DNA from 3 places in the Actinomadura sp. 3N407 genome. Region 2 is predicted to be linked to each of the others. Evidence: riboswitches for the same ligand, from Rfam matches in the RefSeq annotation. Region 2 holds a riboswitch; each other region holds the start of a gene.
The links. A riboswitch is a leader RNA that binds a small molecule or an ion and turns the genes downstream of it on or off. The one in region 2 is predicted to bind thiamine pyrophosphate.

Region 1 (6,309 bases), on a different contig from region 2:
GGCGTGGCCACCGGGCCGTTCCCGTTCAGCGGCGCCCAGTTGAGCCCGTCCCGGCTGACCGCGAGGTGCAATCCGTAGTTCGCGCCCGCCCTCTGGGGCGTTTCGGTGAAGTACGCCATGACGTAGGCGCCATACGCCGCCGACGCCGCCGACGCGGCCGGCGGACCGTTGACCACGATGGCGGCGGCCGCCGTGAAGGCGCTGATGAGCAGTGTCAATGCTCTCCGGCGATTGATCAAGGCGCCGATCCTTTCCACAGAGACGACAAGGCATGGCCGTACCATTGGAAGTTCGAACAGCCACCGCCGGGGGCGGCCGCGCACATTGGGTCCGGATATCGCGGGGGTAGGGACGTACCAGGGATAATGTGAGCGATAACATATGTGGTGTCAAGACCGTGAACCATGAATGTTCGGCACTCGCTCCCTGGCTGACTGGCCCTGCTGCGCCCCCCGCCCAATGGTTGCCGGCGGGCTGACGCCGATATGATGTTTGCGCAAACACACATCTGGCTTGGGCATTAACATGGGCATCGAGCGCAGAAAGCAACTCCAGAGTGATCGATCACCCGCCTCGCCGGGCGGCGATGATTCTTGCGACCCGTACACCGGTCAGGGACTCTTCCGTTCGGCCGTCGAGTCGGCCAGGGCGCTGAGGTGCTCGTGGGCGGCTGATCGGCTACGTCGCCGGTACTCGGTGGGTGTCAGCCCGACCAGCGTCCGGAAGCGGCGCGCGAAGTATGTCGGGTCGGCCCAGCCGACGGCGGCGCCGACCCGGGCGGCCGGCAGGGTCGAATGTGCGAGCAACGTGGCGGCGCGCTCGGCCCGCACCCGGGCCAGGAAGCCCAGCGGCGTCAACCCGACGTGCCGTCCGAACAGCCTGCCGAGATGGGCGGGATCCAGATTGACCGCCCGGGCGAGATCGTCCAGCCGCCACGGATCGGCCGGTGCCTCCTCCAGCCGGGCGATGGTGGCGGCGACGGCGGGGTGGACGGCGGATTCCACCCGGCCGGGGCCACGGCCGTCGGCCAGGACGCCGAGCACGGTGACCAGCCGACCCAGCACGCGGCCCGGCCGCCGCCCCCGTCCGGCCCGGAGGTCGCGTTCAAGCAGGATGATCTCCTTGATGGCCTCCTCGGCGGCGGCCGGATCGACGGTCGTGACCGCCACGCCGTGCGTGCCGGACGCCACCGGATCGGTCCACAGCATCCGGCGCAGCATCGGGATGTCGACCAGCGCCGCCAGTTCGGCTCGGAGCGCCTGGGCGGACAGGCAGCAGTTGGCGACGGTCAGATCGGCGCAGTCCCGGAACCCGTGCCAGGCGCCGGGGCGGAGCACGATGACCTGACCGCGCCGCAGCGCGTGCTCGCCCCGGCTGGTCACGTGCCGGCCGCGGCCGGTTCCGATCACCGCGATCTCGACGAAGTCGTGCGCGTGGGGCTCGATGTCGGCGTCCAGGTGGTGGACGCCTCCCATGACCGGGCCCTCGCTGAACAGAGCGTGCTCGTGCAGCGTGGCGGTCATGTCGGGATCGTACGACTACTCGCCGGGATCGGCCTAGCCCGAAGCGGCTCGTCACGGCGACGCTGAGGTGTGTCCCAACGGCAGGAACCTCGGAGGTCAGCGATGACGACGCCCACGACCGACTCGTCCCAGAGCGACATCGATGCCGACGGCCGGGTGCCGGACGAGCTCGTCGCGGCCTACCGCGAAGCCGGTTTCGTTCGAGTGCGAGGCGTTCTCGAGCCGGAGCAGGTCGAGCGTTTCCGGACCTGCGCCGAGGGGTTCCTGGAGGCCCATCGCGCGGAGAGTCTGGAGAAGCAGGGCGTCTTCAGCCAGCTGGTCAACGTCTGGCAACGGGACGGGACACTGCGGGAGCTCACCTTCGACCGGCGGCTCGGCCGGATCGCCGAACAGCTCGCCGGGTTCCCGCTGCGGCTCTGGCACGACCAGATGCTGGTCAAGGAGCCGCACAACGACGCCGCCACGGAGTTTCACCAGGATCGCCCGTACTGGCCGCATGCAGGCGACCGGCTCCCGCTGTCGGCGTGGATAGCGCTGGTGGACGTTCCGCCCGAACGAGGCTGCATGACCTTCCTGCCGGGCACCCAGGATCGCACCGGCCTGCGCCCGCAGGACCTCCACCACGAGGACGACCTGTTCGCGACGGACCCGTCCTTGCGCTGGATCCCCCGCGTCACCGTGCCGCTGCGCGCCGGCGACTGCACCTTCCACAGCGGCTATACCGGTCACATGGCGCTGCCCAACCGCACCGACCGGGCCCGGCTCGCGCACGTCGTCATCTATATGGACGAGGAGACCCGCTACAGCGGGACTGAGCACATCGTGACCGATCTTCTCGGGCTCACCGCGGGCGACCGGCTGGACGGCGGCATCTTCCTCCGTCCCTGGGCTTGAGCCGGCCGAGAGGGACGCTCACGATAAGCACGTCAGGCCCCGGCGGATCGCCGGGGCCTGTTGGTGGACTGGGAACGGAGCCGGAACGGGGAAGGCTCGTTCAGCGGACTTTGGGGACGTTGCCGAAGAGGGGTGCCACCTGGGTCCAGCGGTGCAGCTGGCAGCCGTCCTTGCGGGTGAACTTGGTGTCGATCTCCTTGCCGTTCCAGGTGCCCTTGACCGTGGCGACCGCGGGGCCGCCGTAGATCTTGGTGCACATCTGGTCCTCGGGGACGGGCTTGAACGGGTCCTTGGTCTTGGCCAGAGCCGCGCAGGCTTCGGCGGCCTTGGGATGGGTGCCGCCGGGCGGTTCGCAGGTCAGTGTCCAGGTCTTGGCGGGGGCCTCCGCGGAGGCCCTGACCTCGATGGTGAGCGTGTCCGCCGGCGAGCTGGAGGGCTGCACGGACGTGGTGCCCGAAGGCTTGTCGGCGGGGGTTCCGTTGGCCTGTTCGTCGCCGCAGGCGGCCGAAGAGAGGAGCACGGCCAGCCCGGGCGCCACGAAAAGGAGCGTCCGATACCGCATGCGTGATTCGACGCAGGGGGGCTTCGCGCGGTTCCATGGGTGTGTGATGAATTTCGGGGACGACGTGCCGGCGGTCGGAGCCGCTGACGTTCCGCAGGACGCGTACCTGCTGGACGTGCGGGAACAGGACGAGTGGGACGCGGGTCACGCGCCGACGGCGGTCCACATCCCCATGGGCCAGCTGGGTGACCGTGCCGGAGAGGTTCCCCGTGACCAGGAGGTCTTCGTGATCTGCCGGTCCGGGCCCCGGTCCGCGCAGGTGACCGTGGCGCTCAACCAGGCGGGCTGGCTGGCCAAGAACGTCGACGGCGGGATGAAGGGCTGGGCCGAGGCGGGACGTCCGATGGAGGGCGGCGGCGACGGTCCCCCGTACGTGGCATGACGGTGGTCTTGCTCTTTTTCAGGTGATCTACGCCCTATTGGGCGGAAGCCGGGCCCTTGTACGATCGGGGCCGGCCACAGGACCGGTCCGATACGGCGCCGGTCCATTTCCGCGGGAGCTCGGGCCACTGCCGGGCTGAGAGGGCGGCCTTCGAGGCGTCGCCGACCGCATGAACCTGTCCGGGTAATGCCGGCGTAGGGAGTGTGTTCCGTGACGTCCGACGTGGGCGAGCGCCCGAACGAAGTCCCCTTCACTCTCGAAAAGCCCGCCCCCAAGGTCCTCGGGTTCTGGGACCAGGGCGCGTTCTGGGCGAACCTCGGGGTCAGCCTGCTGGCCTTCTCCGGCGCGTACACCGTCCTGGCGCCGGACACCGACGGCAATCCCACGCTGTCGATCATGGCGGGCATCGTCGCGATGGCGGTCGGGACGATCCTGGGCGGGCTGATGCTCGGCCTCGCCGCCGTCCCCGGTGCCCGCACCGGCCAGCCCGCGATGGTGCTGCTGCGCGGGCTGTTCGGCGCGAAGCTGTCGTACGCGCCGACCGTGCTGAACATCGCGCAGCTCGTCGGCTGGGGGACGTTCGAGCTGATCGTCATCGCGGACGCCGCGACCGAGCTGTGGGACGGGATACCGCGCTGGGGCTATGTGATCGCCGCCGGGCTGATCACGACGGTGCTGACGATCTGGCCGCTGGGGTCGGTGCGCCTGCTGCGCCGGTACGTGACGGTCGCCGTGGCGATCGCACTTGTGTACTTCTATTTCCAGATCCTCCGCGAGCCGCTGCCCGACCTCTCGCAGGGGTCGTGGGGCGGTTTCTGGATCGGTGCGGACGCGGCGCTCGCGGTGTCGATCTCCTGGGTGCCGGTCGCGGCCGACTACACCCGGCACTCGCGGACGGAGCGCGCGGCGTTCGGTGCCGCGGCCGTCGGTTACTCGGTGACGCAGATCGTCGCCTACGTTCTCGGCCTGCTGGCGCTGGCGCTGGTCGCGGGCAACACCGACAACGTCTTCGACCCGTTCCTGGGCGCCACGCTCGGCGTCGTCTTCTTCGCGGTGTTCGTGCTGCGGGAGGCGGACCAGTCGTTCGCCGACACCTACTCCACCGCCGTGTCCATCCAGAACCTCGCGCCGCGCGCCGACCGCCGTGTGCTGAGCGTCCTGCTCGGCATCGGCATCACCGTCCTCGCGCTGGTCCTGGACATCGGCGACTACGCGGGCTTCCTGTCGCTGATCGGGTCGGTGTTCGTGCCGATGCTCGGTGTGCTGGCCGCCGACTTCTTCCTCGGGCGGCGCCGCCGGGCCGGCGCCGCGGCGGGTGCCGGGGAGGGCCTGGACGGGTGGGACGTCTCGCGGACGGCGCCGTCCCGCTGGGGGATGATCGGTGCCTGGGCGAGCGGGTTCGTCGTCTACCAGCTCATCAACCCCGGCACCGTCAGCGGGTGGGCGGACTTCTGGATCGACGTGCGGGACGCCGTGCGTTTCGTCCCGCAGACCTGGATGAGCGCCTCGATGCTGTCGTTCCTGGTGTCCGGGTTCGCCGCTCTCCTCATCGGCCGTGTTACCAGACGGTAGCCTTACCAAAGGGTAAGGGTGACGTGGGAAGTTTCGGTGCAAGTTACCCGGCGCCATGCCGGGGTCCGGTGGCACGATGACAGGCGTGCATCACCACGTCCACGACCCGATCGCGCGCGCCGTCATCGAGAGCGCCGCCGACGCGATCGTGGCCGTTGACCAGCGGCACCGCGTCACGGTGTGGAACCCGGCGGCCGAGCGCATGTTCGGGTGGACGGCGCTGGAGATGGTCGGCCGGGTCCCGCCGATCGTCCCCGACGAGCTGAAGGCCGAGCACAACGCCGTCCAGGAGCGGCTCCTCACACGGCGGGCGGGCGACGGCGGGCAGATCTCGATCGCGACCCGCAGGTTCCACCGGGACGGCCGCCTCATCGACGTGCGGATCGACACGAGCCTGCTGAAGGACCCGTCCGGGAACCTGCTCGGCTGGGTCGGGGTGTACCACCCGGTGGACGAGGACGAGATCGTCCAGCACCACATGACCGAGCGGGCCCGGCTCGTCCGGCGGCTGAACGACATCGTCGCCGACCTGAACGCCGAACTGAACCTCGCCGTCGTCCTCGACCGGATCACCGCGGCGCTGATCGAGCTGACCGGCGCCGACGCGGGCGGGTTCGTGCGGATCGAGGGTGAGCGGCTGCGGCTGGTCAGCATGTCGGGGCTGCCCGAGCACATGCGCGGGACGTCCGCGGAGCTGCGGTCCAGCCTGGTCGGGGAGGTGCTGCGGTCCGGCAAGACCGTTCTGCTCGCGACGGGCGAGCGGCGCCTCGGCGACCTGATCTGGTCGGAGCTGTCCGGCCTCCACACGATCGCGCTCGGGCTGTCGTACCTGCAGAACCGGCCGTACGGCGCGCTCTACGCCCTGTTCTCCGGCAGCAAGGTCGGGCACACCGAGCTCGAGCTGCTGGAACTGCTCGCCGGGCACGCGGGGGTCGCGGTCGGCAACGCCGTCGCCTACGCGGAGGTCGTCCGGCAGCGGGCGCACGAACGCGCCGTCATCGACTCCAGCGCCGACGGCATCGCCGTGCTGGACCACGATCTCGTCGTCCGGCAGTGGAACCCCGCCGCGCACACCCTCACCGGCATCCCGCCGGAGGACGCGATCGGGCGGCCGCTGCCGTTCGACATGCCCGCGCTCGGGGAGATGCTGACGTTCCGGCTGGAGTCGGGGACGTGGCTGAACGTGCTGGCCGCCGAGATCGAGGAGACCGGCGAGCTGGTCGTCGACTTCCGTGACGTGTCCGAGGCGAAGGCGCTGGAGGAGGCCAAGGACCTGTTCCTCGCCACGACCAGCCACGAGCTGCGCACCCCGATCACGGTCGTGCAGGGGTTCGCGTCCACGCTGGTCAACCGGTGGGACGAGCTGGCCGACACCG
Region 2 (6,309 bases):
GGTGAACGCGAGGGCGGTCGGGAAGACGCCGAGGTAGATCATGTTGAGGGTCGCGCCGGCGGGGGCGCCGGCGGCCTCGGAGACGAGCTGCCAGGAGAACGGCAGGCACACCAGCGCGCCGATGGCGCAGGCGAACGTGGTGAACTGCAGCGCCGAGGCGTGCCGGAGGGCGGGCTTCTGGCTGACGACGCCCGCCGCGTAGGTGACGGCGGCGACCACGCAGAGCAGGACGCCGAGGACGGACGAGCCGCCCTCGCCGGACATCGACAGCCCGACGACGGCGGCGCCGGCGAACGACACGGCCAGGCCGGCCATCAGCCGGGGCGGCAGCCCCTCCTTCAGCAGCCAGCCGCCGAGGAGCGCGATGAGGATCGGCCCGATGTTGACGACCAGGGCGGCGGTGCCCGCGTCCACGAGCTGCTCGCCCCAGTTCAGCGCGACCATGTAGGCGCCGAACCACAGGACGCCCGCGGCGACGATGCCGGGCCAGGCGCCCCTGGGCGGGAGTCCCTCGCGGCGGATGGCCCACAGCGCGCCCAGCACGACCGTCCCGGCGAGGAGGCGGCCGAGGGCGAGGGCGCCGGGGCTGTACTCGGCGCCGGCGCTGCGGATGGAGACGAAGGCGGAGGCCCAGAGCACCACCGTGACCGTGGCGGCGGCCACCGCGAGCCTGTCGATGCCCGCGCCCGCCCGCGTGCTGTCCTGCTGCATGTGACGCACCTTAGGTATGGGACGTTTCCACGAACACCGAAGGGACGTGCCGGGTTGCGGCGCACGGCCCGGTGTACCGGCCCAGTCTCACCGTGCGGACATTTCAGGTCCAGCGAATATTTCTATAACCGAGTCTTTAGTGATGCTACGACGTTGCCAGGCCCTCGAACGGCGACGACGCCTGTGCGTAGCGTCGCTGGGGAATCCGCCCGGCCAGCCGGGCGAGGCGCCCGCCCTCGACCGCGTGCCGCATCGCGGCGGCCATCCGCCCGGGATGCTGCGCGCGGGTGACGGCGGTCGCGAGCAGCACCGCGTCGCAGCCCAGCTCCATGGCGAGGGCGGCGTCGGACGCGGTGCCGAGCCCCGCGTCCAGGATGACCGGGACGCCCGCCCGCTCGACGATCATCTCGATGTTGTGCGGGTTGCGGATGCCGAGCCCCGAGCCGATCGGGGAGCCGAGCGGCATCACGGCGGCGCACCCGGCCTGCTCCAGGCGCCGCGCGAGGACCGGGTCGTCGTTGGTGTACGGCAGCACGGCGAAACCGTCGTCGACGAGCTGCTCGGCGGCGTCGACCAGCTCGATCGGATCGGGCAGCAGCGTGTGCTCGTCGGCGATGACCTCCAGCTTGACCCAGTTGGTGCCCAGGGCCTCCCGGGCGAGCTTCGCGGTGAGGACCGCCTCGCCCGCGGTGAAGCACCCGGCCGTGTTCGGCAGCACCCGGATCCCGCACTCGGTCAGGACGTCCAGCACCGAGCCGCGCGCCGACGGGTCCACCCGCCGCATCGCGACCGTGGTCAGCACCGTCCCGGACGCGGTGAGCGCCTCCCGCAGCACCCGCATGCTGGGCGCGCCCCCCGTCCCCATGATCAGCCGGGAGCCGAGCTCCTCGCCCGCGATGACCAGCGTGTCGTCGTCCACGTTCGGATCCACCTCAACCTCCCTGTACGGCGGTCAGCACTTCCAGCCGGTCGTCGTCGCGCAGTGCCGTCGACTCCCACGCGGAACGCCGGACGACCTCGCCGTTCAGCGCGGCGGCCACGCCGGTCCCGGCGGCGGTGACGGACGCGACGACCTCGGCCACGCTGGCGCCCTCGGGCAGCTCGCGCGGCTCACCGTTGACGGAGACCTTCATCGATGCACCTCGGCGGAGAATCGGTCGGGAGAGAACGGCCCGGCCACGTCGGGGACGGGCCCGTCCAGCAGCATCGCCGCCAGGATGTCGGCGCTCACCGGGGTGAGCAGGATGCCGTTGCGGAAATGCCCGGTGCCGACGAAGAGGCCGGGAAGGGCGGACGGGCCCATCACGGGCGCGTTGTCGGGAGAGCCGGGACGCAGCCCGGCGGAGACCTCGGCGAACTCGAGTTCGGTGATTCCGGGCAGCAGCTCCCGGGCGTCGCGCAGCAGCTCCCAGAGCCCGCCGGCGGTGACGCGCGTGTCGAAGCCGAGTTCCTCCTGCGTGGCGCCGAGGACGATCTCGCCGTCCGCGCGCGGCACCAGGTAGACCGACGAGCCCTTCACCAGCCCCCGCGTGGCGCGGCCCAGGAACGGCGTCCGGGCGCGGAGCCGGATCACCTGGCCCTTCACCGGGCGGACGGGTGGAACGGTCCCGGGAGGCAGGCCCTCAAGTTCGCCCGACCACGGGCCGGCGGCCAGCAGAACCCGGTCGGCGGGGATCACCGTCCCGTCGTCCAGCCGTGCCCCGGCCGCCGCGTCGTTCTCCACGGCGATGCCGGTGGCCCGACGCCGGACGAGCCGGACGCCCGTCCTCCCGACCGCGGCCAGGAGCGCCGCGGTCAGCCTGCGCGGGTCGATCGAGCCGTCCTCGGGGGCGTGCAGGCCGCCGCGGACGCCGGGGGCGAGCATCGGCTCCAGCCTCCGGCACTCCCGCCCCGTCAGCGCCTCGGCGGGGATGCCGAGGCTCTCCTGGAAGCGGCGCAGGTCGTCCAGGTACTTCAGGTCGTCGGAGTCGAACGCGACCTGGAGGATCCCGTCGGTGCGGTAGCCGGTCTCCAGGCCGGTCAGCTCCTCCAGTTCGGCGGCGAACGCGCCGTAGCGGTCGCGGGAGGCGAGGCCGAGCCGCAGCAGCGGCTCCTCGCCGTAGGTCACCTCGCCGACCGGCGTCAGCATGCCCGCCGCGACCGACGACGCACCGCTCGCGGGCTCGGGATCGACCAGGGTGACGCGGGCGCCGGCCGCGGCGGCCCGCCAGGCGGTGGCCAGGCCGATGACCCCGGCGCCTATGATCACGATCTCCATGCGCGCTCCCTTCGCCGGCATGATCCGGATCAGGTCGTGGCGGTCGGCGGCCCGTTCAGCCGCCCTCTCAGCCCGGTCGCACCGGACTCCCGCGCTCTGTGCTGTTTTATCCGGTTCCACTCTACGACCTCGGTAAAGTGCGCAGGTGTCTGGACACTCGTCCAATCCTCGACCGGCCCCCGTTAGGGTGACCTCATGGAGAGGGTCATTGTCGTGGGCGGAGGGCTGGCCGGCGTGCGCGCCGCGGAGGTCCTGAGGAACAAGGGGTACGAGGGCGCGCTGACCCTCGTCTCGGCCGAGCGGCACCGGCCCTACGACCGGCCGCCGCTGTCCAAGGCCGTCCTCGCGGGCGACTCCGACGACACGACGGTCGACGCCGACTGGGACGCGCTGCGCTGCGACCTGCTGCTCGGCGTGCGCGCCACCGGCCTGCGGCTGGACGTCCCGGGGCGCGGCGGCGTCGTCGCGTCCACCGCGGGCGATCTCCCGTTCGACGGGCTGGTCATCGCGACCGGGGCCGTCCCGATCACGCTTCCGGGCGGCGGGCGCCAGCACGTCCTGCGCACCGTCGACGAGGCCCGCGAACTGCGGTCCCGGCTCACCCGGGGCGCGCGGATCGTCATCGTCGGGGCGGGCTGGATCGGCGCCGAGGTCGCGACCACCGCCGCCCGGAAGGGCTGCGCCGTGACCGTCGTCGAGGCCGCCGACACCCCGCTCGCGGGCGCGATCGGCCCCGAGGTGGGCGCGCTCACCGCCCCCTGGTACGCCGAGGCGGGCGTCGAACTGCGCACCGGCGTCAAGGTCGCGGCCGTGCAGGACGGCGGTCTCCTCCTGGCCGGCGGCACCCGGATCGAGGCGGACGTCGTCGTCGTGGGCATCGGCGTCAGGCCCGGCCTGTCCTGGCTGGAGGGATCGGGGCTGCTGCTTGAGCGCGGCGTCGTGACCGACGGCTCGTTCCGCACCTACCAGGGCGAGGAGGAGCCCGGCTCCCCGCGCCCGGACGTCGTGGCGGTCGGCGACTGCGCGGCCTGGTGGTCGGGACGGTACGGGCGGCGGCTCCTCGTCGAGCACTGGGACACCGCCCTCAACGCCCCCGAGGTGGCCGCCGCGACCCTCCTCGGCGAGGACGCCGTGTACGACGCCGCCCCGTACTTCTGGTCCGAGCAGTTCGGCCGCATGGTGCAGTACGCGGGCAGTCACGGCGCGTCCGAGCGGATCGTGCGCCGCGGCGACCCGTCCGGCCGCAAGTGGGCGGTGGCGTGGCTGACCGGCGACCGCCTCGACGCGGTCCTCACCGTCGACCGGCCCCGCGACCTGGTGCAGGCGCGGCGCGTCATCGCCGCCGGGACGCCCGTGGACCCCGACGCGATCGCCGACCTCGACGTGCCCGTCCGGCAGGCCGTTCGCTGATGGCGATCGCCGCCGGGACGTTACGGCTGTGCAGGTGGTTTGAGGGTTCCGAAGGAGTGGTAGCAAGGGGGCGTGACGCAGATGCACGCAACCGTTGACAGCGCACTCGACCCCCGGACCGACGCCCTCGCGGGCGAGTGGCTCTCCCTCCGGGAGGCCGCCGAACGACTCGGGATCAAGCCCAACCGGATCAAGCAGCTCATCAGCGAGCACAGGCTCCTGGCGGTGCGCCGGGAAGGAAACCCCATGGTGCCCGCCGCCTTCATCAAGGACGGTCAGGTCATCAAGGGGCTGCCGGGCACGCTGACGCTCCTGTCGGACGCGGGCTACGACGACGTGGAGACGATCCGCTGGCTGTTCACCGCCGACGACACGCTGCCGGGGACGCCCGTGGACGCGCTCACCGAGAACCGGGGGACCGAGGTCCGCCGGCGCGCCCAGGCGCTGGCTTTCTAGGGCGCCCCCGCGCCCTCCGGCCCGTCCACCGGCCGGGACCGGCCCCGAAAGCCGGCGGAGGACAACGCACGTGACACGATCGCGGGGTCGTGCGCGACGGGACGTGACCGCCGCGCGACCCCGCGATCTCTCTTGGGAAAGGACGACCTCCGGCCGTGTCCAGGCATCTCCCGTCCGAACGCGCCGTCGCGCTGCGCGCCCGGCTCAGCCGGGCCCGCCTCTACCTCTGCACGGACGCGAGAGAGCGCCAGGGGGACCTGCCCGCCTTCCTCGACGCCGTGCTCGCGGGCGGCGTCGACCTCGTCCAGCTCCGCCAGAAGGGCCTGGAGGCCCGGCAGGAGATGGCGTACCTGGAGGTCTTCCGGGCGGCCTGCGACCGGCACGGGGCGCTGCTCGCGGTCAACGACCGCGCCGACGTCGCCCACGCCGTCCGCGCCGACGTGCTGCATCTCGGCCAGGACGACCTGCCGGTGCCCGCCGCACGCGAGATCGTCGGTGGAGACATGCTGATCGGCCGGTCCACGCACACGGGCGAGCAGGCGTCCGCGGCCGCCGCCGAGCCGGGCGTCGACTACTTCTGCGCGGGTCCGGTGTGGCCGACCCCGACCAAGCCGGGACGCCCCGCCCCAGGCCCCAAGCTGCTCGAATACGTCGCGGCGCAGCGCGTCGCGCGGCCCTGGTTCGCGATCGGCGGGATCGACCTCGGCAACCTCGGCGCGGTGACGGCGGCGGGCGCGGGCCGGGTCGTGGTGGTGCGGGCGATCACCGAGGCCGGCGATCCGGGCGCCGCCGCGGCGGAGTTCGCCCGCCGGCTCGCCGGCTGACCCCTCCTTGTCGGGGTTTGACCCGGATCACGGTGCGGGCCGGGGGTCCGATCGCGGACAATGGGGACCATGAGCGTGGGACCCGACGACGACCGGCCGGTGGATCTCGGTGACGAGCTGGAGATCCTGCCCGACCAGACCTCCGACGACACCGACATCGGCTGGGGCGAGTGGCGCGGCGGCGACGATGACGACTCGCGCCTGCTGGAGGACCGCCCGCCGCACTGGTGATCCGCTCGGCCGGCGGGGCGCCCGCTAGAAGAGCATGCCCAGCACGAACCCGGCGACGACCACGGCCGCGAGCGCGACCATCATCCGCCACCGGTAGCGCGGGATCCTGGTCGGCCGCGGTTTCGTCATCGGTCCCTGCCCTTCGCGTAGCGCGCGGACGATCTGCGGCGCGGTCGGCCGGGCGGCGGGGTTCTTGTCCAGGCAGCGGGCCGCGAGGTCGCGAAGAGGGCCCTCCATGTCGCCGAGGTCGGGCCTGCGGGACGTGACGCGCCGCATCACGGCCGCGCTCGGCCCGGTGCCGAACGGCGGGCGCCCCGTCGCGGCGAACACCATCGTGGCGCCCCAGGCGAACACGTCGGCGGGCGGCCCGACCGGCTCGTCCTCGATCTGCTCGGGCGCCATGTACGCGGGCGTGCCGAC
Region 3 (6,309 bases), on a different contig from region 2:
CTGTTCTGCGCCAAGGAGGCCGTCTACAAGGCGTGGTTCCCGGTCACGGGCCGGTGGCTCGGCTTCGAGGACGCCGCCCTCATCCTCGACCCCGGCGGGACGTTCACGGCCCGGCTGCTCGTCCGGGACTCCCCGTTCGCCGGGTTCAAGGGCCGCTGGACGGCGGGAGACGGCCTGATCACCACCGCGATCGCCGTGCCGCCCCGGGCCTAGCCCCGCCGGCCCGCCTTGCCCGGGATCACCCCGGTGGCGGCGAGCGACAGCAGCCGGCCGGTCGCGTCCGGGTCGTGCTCGGCGACCGTCGCGATCGCGCCCGCGAGCCTCAGCGCGTCGGTGAACACGGTGTCCGGGGGCACGTCCCCGGCCTCCTGGGCGCGGGCGAAGAGCGCCTCGCCGGCCTCGCGCATCGCCCGGGACGCCGGCCCCTCGTCCCGCAGCGACGTCACGGCCGCGGCCGCCATCCCGCGGAACGTCGTCACCTGCGTGACGAACGCGTGCAGCCAGTCCGCCAGGGCGTCCCCGGGCGCGGGGGAGACCATGAGCTCGCGCGCGTGCACGGCCAGCCGGTCGTAGGCGTCGGCGAGCAGTGCCTCCAGGAGGTCCTGCCTCGTCGGGAAGTGGCGGTAGAGCGTCCCGATGCCGACGCCCGCCAGCCGGGCGACGCCCTCCAGGGACGCGCCGGCACCGTCGCGCTGGAACATCTCCCTGGCCGCGGCGAGCAGCCGCGCGCGGTTGCGGCGCACGTCGGCGCGCACCGCCCGGGCGGGGGCCTTCGGCGTGTCGTCGCTGGTCACCTCGGTCGTGGGTCCTTCCCGGCGGGTCAACGGGCCTGCGGCGATTCGGGGGGATCCGCGGCTTTGGAACGGTCCCTTGATAGTAACCGCGGTGAACCGATGACCCTCCCCGGGGAGGCGGGGCCCGCCGCGGACGGTCCGCGGCGGGCCCCGATCCGCACCGGGCCCGCGCCCGCCGGTCAGGTGCCGTCCGGTCAGGTGCCGCCGGGGGAGAGCGGCAGGTAGACGCGCCCGCCGCCGGCCTGGAACTCCTCGGCCTTCTCCCGCATCCCGGCGGTGAGGGCCTCGTCCTCGCCGAGGCCCCGCTCGGCGGCGTACCGCCGGACATCCCGGGTGATCTTCATCGAGCAGAAGTGCGGCCCGCACATCGAGCAGAAGTGCGCGGTCTTCGCCGGGGCGGCCGGGAGCGTCGCGTCATGGAACGCGCGGGCGGTGTCCGGGTCGAGGGACAGGTTGAACTGGTCCTCCCACCGGAAGTCGAACCGCGCGTCCGACAGCGCGTCGTCCCACGCCTGCGCGCCCGGATGGCCCTTCGCCAGGTCCGCGGCGTGCGCCGCGATCTTGTAGGCGATCACGCCGGCCTTGACGTCGTCGCGGTCCGGCAGCCCGAGATGCTCCTTCGGCGTGACGTAGCAGAGCATCGCGGTGCCGTGCCAGCCGATCATCGCGGCGCCGATCGCCGAGGTGATGTGGTCGTAGCCGGGCGCGATGTCGGTGGTCAGCGGCCCGAGCGTGTAGAACGGCGCGCCGTCGCACCACTCCTGCTGCAGGTCGACGTTCTCCTTGATCTTGTGCATCGGGACGTGCCCGGGACCCTCGTTCATCACCTGGTTCCCGTACTCCGCCGCGATCCTCGTCAGCTCCCCCTGCGTGCGCAGCTCGGCGAACTGCGCCTCGTCGTTGGCGTCGGCGATCGAGCCGGGACGCAGCCCGTCCCCCATCGACCAGGTGACGTCGTAGGCCGCGAAGATCTCGCACAGCTCCCGGAACCGCGTGTAGAGGAAGTTCTCCTCGTGATGCGCCAGGCACCACGCCGCCATGATCGACCCGCCGCGGGACACGATGCCGGTCTTGCGGCGCGCCGTCAGCGGCACGTACCGCAGCAGCACCCCCGCGTGGACGGTCATGTAGTCCACGCCCTGCTCGGCCTGCTCGATCACCGTGTCGCGGAAGATCTCGTAGGTCAGCTCGGCCGGGTCGCCGCCCACCTTCTCCACGGCCTGGTACAGCGGGACGGTCCCGACCGGCACCGGCGAGTTGCGCAGGATCCACTCGCGCGTGGTGTGGATGTCCCGGCCCGTCGACAGGTCCATGATCGTGTCGGCGCCCCAGCGGGTCGCCCACGTCATCTTCTCGACCTCGTCGTCGATCGACGACGCCACCGCCGAGTTGCCGATGTTCGCGTTCACCTTGACGAGGAAGTTCCGCCCGATGATCATCGGCTCGATCTCGGGATGGTTGACGTTGGCGGGCAGCACGGCGCGGCCGGCCGCCAGCTCGTCCCGGACGAACTCCGGCGGCACGCCCTCGCGCAGCGCCGCGAACTCCATCTCCGGCGTGATCTCCCCGCGCCGCGCGTAGGCCCGCTGGGTCACCGCGCCGCCGGTCGCGCGGCGCGGCGGGCGCGGCGGGGAACCGTCCCGGACGGGCGCCCCGCGCCCGTCGTCGCCGGGGCGCACCGCCCGCCCCTCGTACGGGGCGGTGTCGCCGCGCTCGGCGATCCACGGTTCCCGCAGCGGCGGCAGGCCCCTGCGGACGTCGGTCTCGTGCCCGGGATCGGTGTACGGCCCGGACGTGTCGTACAGGACGACGGCGTCGCCGTTGGTGAGCGGCACCTCCCGCATCGGTACGCGGATCTCCGGGCGCGAGCCCTGGAGGTAGGTCTTGCGGGCAGCTGGAACCACAGGTTCGGTCATGACGACTCGATCTCTCCCTACGCCGGCATTACCCGGTCAGGTTCATGCGGTCAGCGGCCGTCCCAGCCGCTATCTCAGCCCGGTTCGCCGGGCCCCCGCGATCTGTCGCCTCCGACGCTAACCCGCCGTCCCCCGGTTGCCGCAACCGGCGTTCATGGGATAGAGGGGCGGGCTGACAGAATCGGACGCATGCCAGACGACTTCACCGTGACGGCGGTCGGCCGCGTCGAGTCCACGCTGACCGACCGCGCCGCCGCGCCCAAGCAGGGGCCGGAGGGCTCGCCCGAGGCGTGGCTGGTCTTCGAGCCGTCCGTCCTCGACGCGCTCGACGGCCTGCGGCCGGGCGACCGGGTCTTCGTGCTGACCTGGCTGCACCTGTCGCCGCGCGACGTCCTGCGCGTCCACCCGCGCGACGACCTCGCCGCCCCGATGCGCGGCGTCTTCGCGACCCGCTCACCGGACCGCCCGAACCCGATCGGGCTGCACCCGGTCGAGATACTGGAGATCGCCGGGAACCGCCTGCGCGTCCGGGACCTGGAGGCCCTGGACGGCACCCCGATCCTGGACGTGAAACCCGTCCTCACCTGCTCACCGGACACCTGACCCGTCGCGTCGAGGGCCGCCGCGTTCAGATCCGGCGGGTGATGCGGACCACCATGGGGAGGGCCAGGGTGAGGGTGCGCAGGGTGCCGGGGGCGGACGGCGAACGCTCCAGGCACATGCCGTCGTCGCCGGCGCCGCTCCCGGTCCGCAGCGAGGCGGACTCCCGGCCGTCCACGCCGGTGACGACGTAGCGGTCGCCGGTCCGCCGGGTGACGCCGAGGAGCATCCCGTCGGCGGTGTGGAAGGACGGCTCGTGCCCGCCCCTGATCTCCCCGGCGAGGCGGCCGTCCGCGCCGAACACGCGCATCCGGCCGCGGCCGGACATCGTGGACGCCCTCCTGAACACCAGCAGCGTGCGGGCGTGGGGATCGCGCAGCACGATCGCCCGGCGGCCGCCGCCGCGGGCGAGGACGCCGGACCTGTCCGCCGGGCGCTCGGCCAGCCGCCCGCAGGCCACGGCGAGCAGGGCACCGCCGCGTTCGCCGCGGTAACGGCCCCTGCCGTCGACGGCGACGCGGTCGGCGCGGGGCAGCCCGCCCCCTGGAGGCCGCCCCACCTCATCGCCCTCGTCGTCGAGGACGCGCCAGGCGGCGCCGAGGGTGCCCGTCGTCGCGGCGTGCACGGCCTCGATCCACCCCGGCGGGAGCGACCGGTCGCGGAACAGGGTGGCCGCACGGCCTTCGACCTTCGTGACGGCGTCGACGCCCGGTGCGGCCCCGGGATCGAACCAGACCGTCCAGGCGGGATCGGCGACCGGCCAGACGAGCCCGACGGCGTCCACGGCGTCCGCCGGGATGGTCGCCTCGTTGCCGCGACGGCGGAGGACGAGGCCCTGTTCGCCGATCGTCACGACGAGGCGGGTCCGGTAGATGATGAAGGCCCAGAGGGCGGCGGCCGACGCGGCGAGCACGCCGCCGCCGCCATAGAGGGCGATGGTCCGCCGGGCCTCCTCGGGTTCCCAGGCCTCGGGGCCGGAGAGCGTGGACAACGAGACGGCCAGGCCGGCCGTCAGCGCGGTCAGGCAGAACCGGAGCGGCCACCGGTAGGCCCTCCGGGCCAGGGTGATCTTGAGTCCGGGCGGGGAGACGGACACTGTCGGCCCTTCGTGACGGGGATCGCAGAACTATAGGCCGGGTGCGGCCCCCCGCGGCGCGGACCCGCCGCACTTGCGGCGGCGGTCCCCGCCCGTTGAGGACGGGGCGGTGTGCGGTGATCGCGGGCGTCGGGGAAGATGGGCGGGTGGTGACGGTGCCCCGGATCGGTGCGACGGCGAGAGACGCTCTGCTCGCGACGCTGCTGGCGGTCACGGCGGCCGCGGTGGCGGTCATGTGGCCCGGCGTGCGGGCGCTGGACGTGCCCGGCGCGCTGCTGCTGCTGGCCGCGCACGCCCCCCTCGCGGTGATCAGGCGATGGCCCGCCGCGGGGCTGGCAGCCCTGGTGATCCTGGTGCTGCCGTATCACCTGGCGCAGTACCAGCACCACGCGCTGGTGCCCGCCGAGGTGATCGCCCTGTTCGCGTACGCGGTGCTCGGGCGCCGGGTGCGGGCCGTCATCACCGTCGTGGCGTTCCTGCTGGCCGTGTGCGTGTTCGGGATGGCGATGCGGGCCGGCGGCGGCTCCCTGCGGGAGCAGATCGCGGTCATCGAGGCCGTCGTGTCCGTCGTGATCGCCGTCCAGGTGTGGCGGGTGCACCGGGCCCGGCTGGCGACGATCACCGAGCGGGCCGAACGGGCGGAGCGGACGCGGGAGGAGGAGGCCCGGCGCCGCGTCGCCGAGGAGCGGCTGCGGATCGCCCGGGACCTGCACGACCTCCTCGCCCACAGCATCACGGTCATCGGCGTCCAGGCCGGGGCCGCGTCCCACCTGCTGCGCGCGGACCGGCCGCTCGACCGGGCGGAGCTGGCCGACGCGTTCGGGTCGATCGCGCAGACGTGCCGCGACGCCCGGACGGAACTGCGCGGCACTCTGCAGGTCCTGCGCGGCACCGACGTCGAGACCTCCGGGACGCTGCCCGGTGCGGACGGGATCGCGGACCTGGTGCGGGCCGCGCGCGGCACCGGGATCGAGATCGACTTCGACGCCGCGGGGCTCGGCGGCGGCACCGGTGCCGGGCCGCTGCCGCCGGAGATCGGCGTCGCGGCGTACCGGATCGTCCAGGAGGCCCTGACCAACGTCGTCAAGCACGCGGGGGCGCGGCACGCGACGGTGCGCCTGACGCGCGACGCCGGGGGCCTCGTCGTGCGGGTCGCCGACGACGGGACGGGACCGTCCGGCGGGACGCCCGAGGGGTTCGGGATCCTCGGGATGATCGAGCGGGCGCGCAGCGCCGGCGGGACGCTCGACGCGGGCCCGGGCGACGGCGGCGGGTTCGTCGTCACGGCCGTCTTCCCGCCCGCGGCCGTCGTCAGCCCGCGATGACCCCCGGCCGCGGCCGGGCCTTCCTCCCACGCCGGCCGTGTGCCCGGGCGACCGCCGCGGGCGACGTCATCGGGGGCTTTCAAAAGTCTTACCGGTAGGGTCAGGATCAAGGGACCAGGGGAGGCGAACACGTCGGTGAGCACACAGCAGGAAGCCCCGCAGGACCGGATCTTCACGGTGCCGAACAGCCTGAGCCTGGCCCGGCTGGTGGGCGTCCCGCTGTTCCTGTGGCTCGTGCTCATCGAGGCGGACTGGTGGGCGCTCGGCGTGCTCGTGTTCGCCGGACTGTCCGACTGGCTGGACGGCAAGCTGGCGCGCGCGCTGAACCAGATGAGCAAGCTCGGGACCGTCCTCGACCCGGCCGCCGACCGCCTCTACATCCTGGCGACGCTCATCGGGCTGACGATCCGCGACATCATCCCGCTGTGGCTGGTGGTGGCGCTGGTCGCCCGCGAGTTCGCCATCCTGCCGATCGCGCCGATCGTCCGGCGGCTCGGGTACAGCGGGACGCTTCCGGTGCATTTCATCGGCAAGGCGGGGACGATGTGCCTGCTGTACGCGTTCCCGCTGCTGCTGCT

Region 1: another riboswitch for thiamine pyrophosphate. It lies ahead of ACTWPP_RS07445 (purine-cytosine permease family protein); the one in region 2 lies ahead of thiO (glycine oxidase ThiO).
Region 3: another riboswitch for thiamine pyrophosphate. It lies ahead of thiC (phosphomethylpyrimidine synthase ThiC); the one in region 2 lies ahead of thiO (glycine oxidase ThiO).

Annotation. Positions count from the first base shown of each region.
Region 1 is NZ_JBQQBP010000002.1:703,671-709,979, forward strand. It holds gene ACTWPP_RS07420 (glycoside hydrolase family 43 protein) at 1-239, opposite strand, end outside; gene ACTWPP_RS07425 (AraC family transcriptional regulator) at 612-1,523, opposite strand; gene ACTWPP_RS07430 (phytanoyl-CoA dioxygenase family protein) at 1,626-2,417, shown strand; gene ACTWPP_RS07435 (SSI family serine proteinase inhibitor) at 2,518-2,955, opposite strand; gene ACTWPP_RS07440 (rhodanese-like domain-containing protein) at 3,026-3,361, shown strand; TPP riboswitch at 3,463-3,579, shown strand; gene ACTWPP_RS07445 (purine-cytosine permease family protein) at 3,572-4,933, shown strand; gene ACTWPP_RS07450 (PAS domain-containing protein) at 5,010-6,309, shown strand, end outside.
Region 2 is NZ_JBQQBP010000006.1:331,794-338,102, reverse strand. It holds gene ACTWPP_RS18030 (DMT family transporter) at 1-711, opposite strand, end outside; gene ACTWPP_RS18025 (thiazole synthase) at 857-1,642, opposite strand; gene thiS (sulfur carrier protein ThiS) at 1,644-1,844, opposite strand; gene thiO (glycine oxidase ThiO) at 1,841-2,968, opposite strand; TPP riboswitch at 2,958-3,071, opposite strand; gene ACTWPP_RS18010 (NAD(P)/FAD-dependent oxidoreductase) at 3,164-4,378, shown strand; gene ACTWPP_RS18005 (Rv2175c family DNA-binding protein) at 4,460-4,834, shown strand; gene thiE (thiamine phosphate synthase) at 4,990-5,658, shown strand; gene ACTWPP_RS17995 (hypothetical protein) at 5,728-5,889, shown strand; gene ACTWPP_RS17990 (serine/threonine-protein kinase) at 5,914-6,309, opposite strand, start outside.
Region 3 is NZ_JBQQBP010000007.1:329,584-335,892, forward strand. It holds gene ACTWPP_RS20285 (4'-phosphopantetheinyl transferase family protein) at 1-213, shown strand, start outside; gene ACTWPP_RS20290 (TetR/AcrR family transcriptional regulator) at 210-794, opposite strand; gene thiC (phosphomethylpyrimidine synthase ThiC) at 989-2,710, opposite strand; TPP riboswitch at 2,706-2,819, opposite strand; gene tsaA (tRNA (N6-threonylcarbamoyladenosine(37)-N6)-methyltransferase TrmO) at 2,900-3,313, shown strand; gene ACTWPP_RS20305 (hypothetical protein) at 3,339-4,406, opposite strand; gene ACTWPP_RS20310 (sensor histidine kinase) at 4,553-5,731, shown strand; gene ACTWPP_RS20315 (CDP-alcohol phosphatidyltransferase family protein) at 5,867-6,309, shown strand, end outside.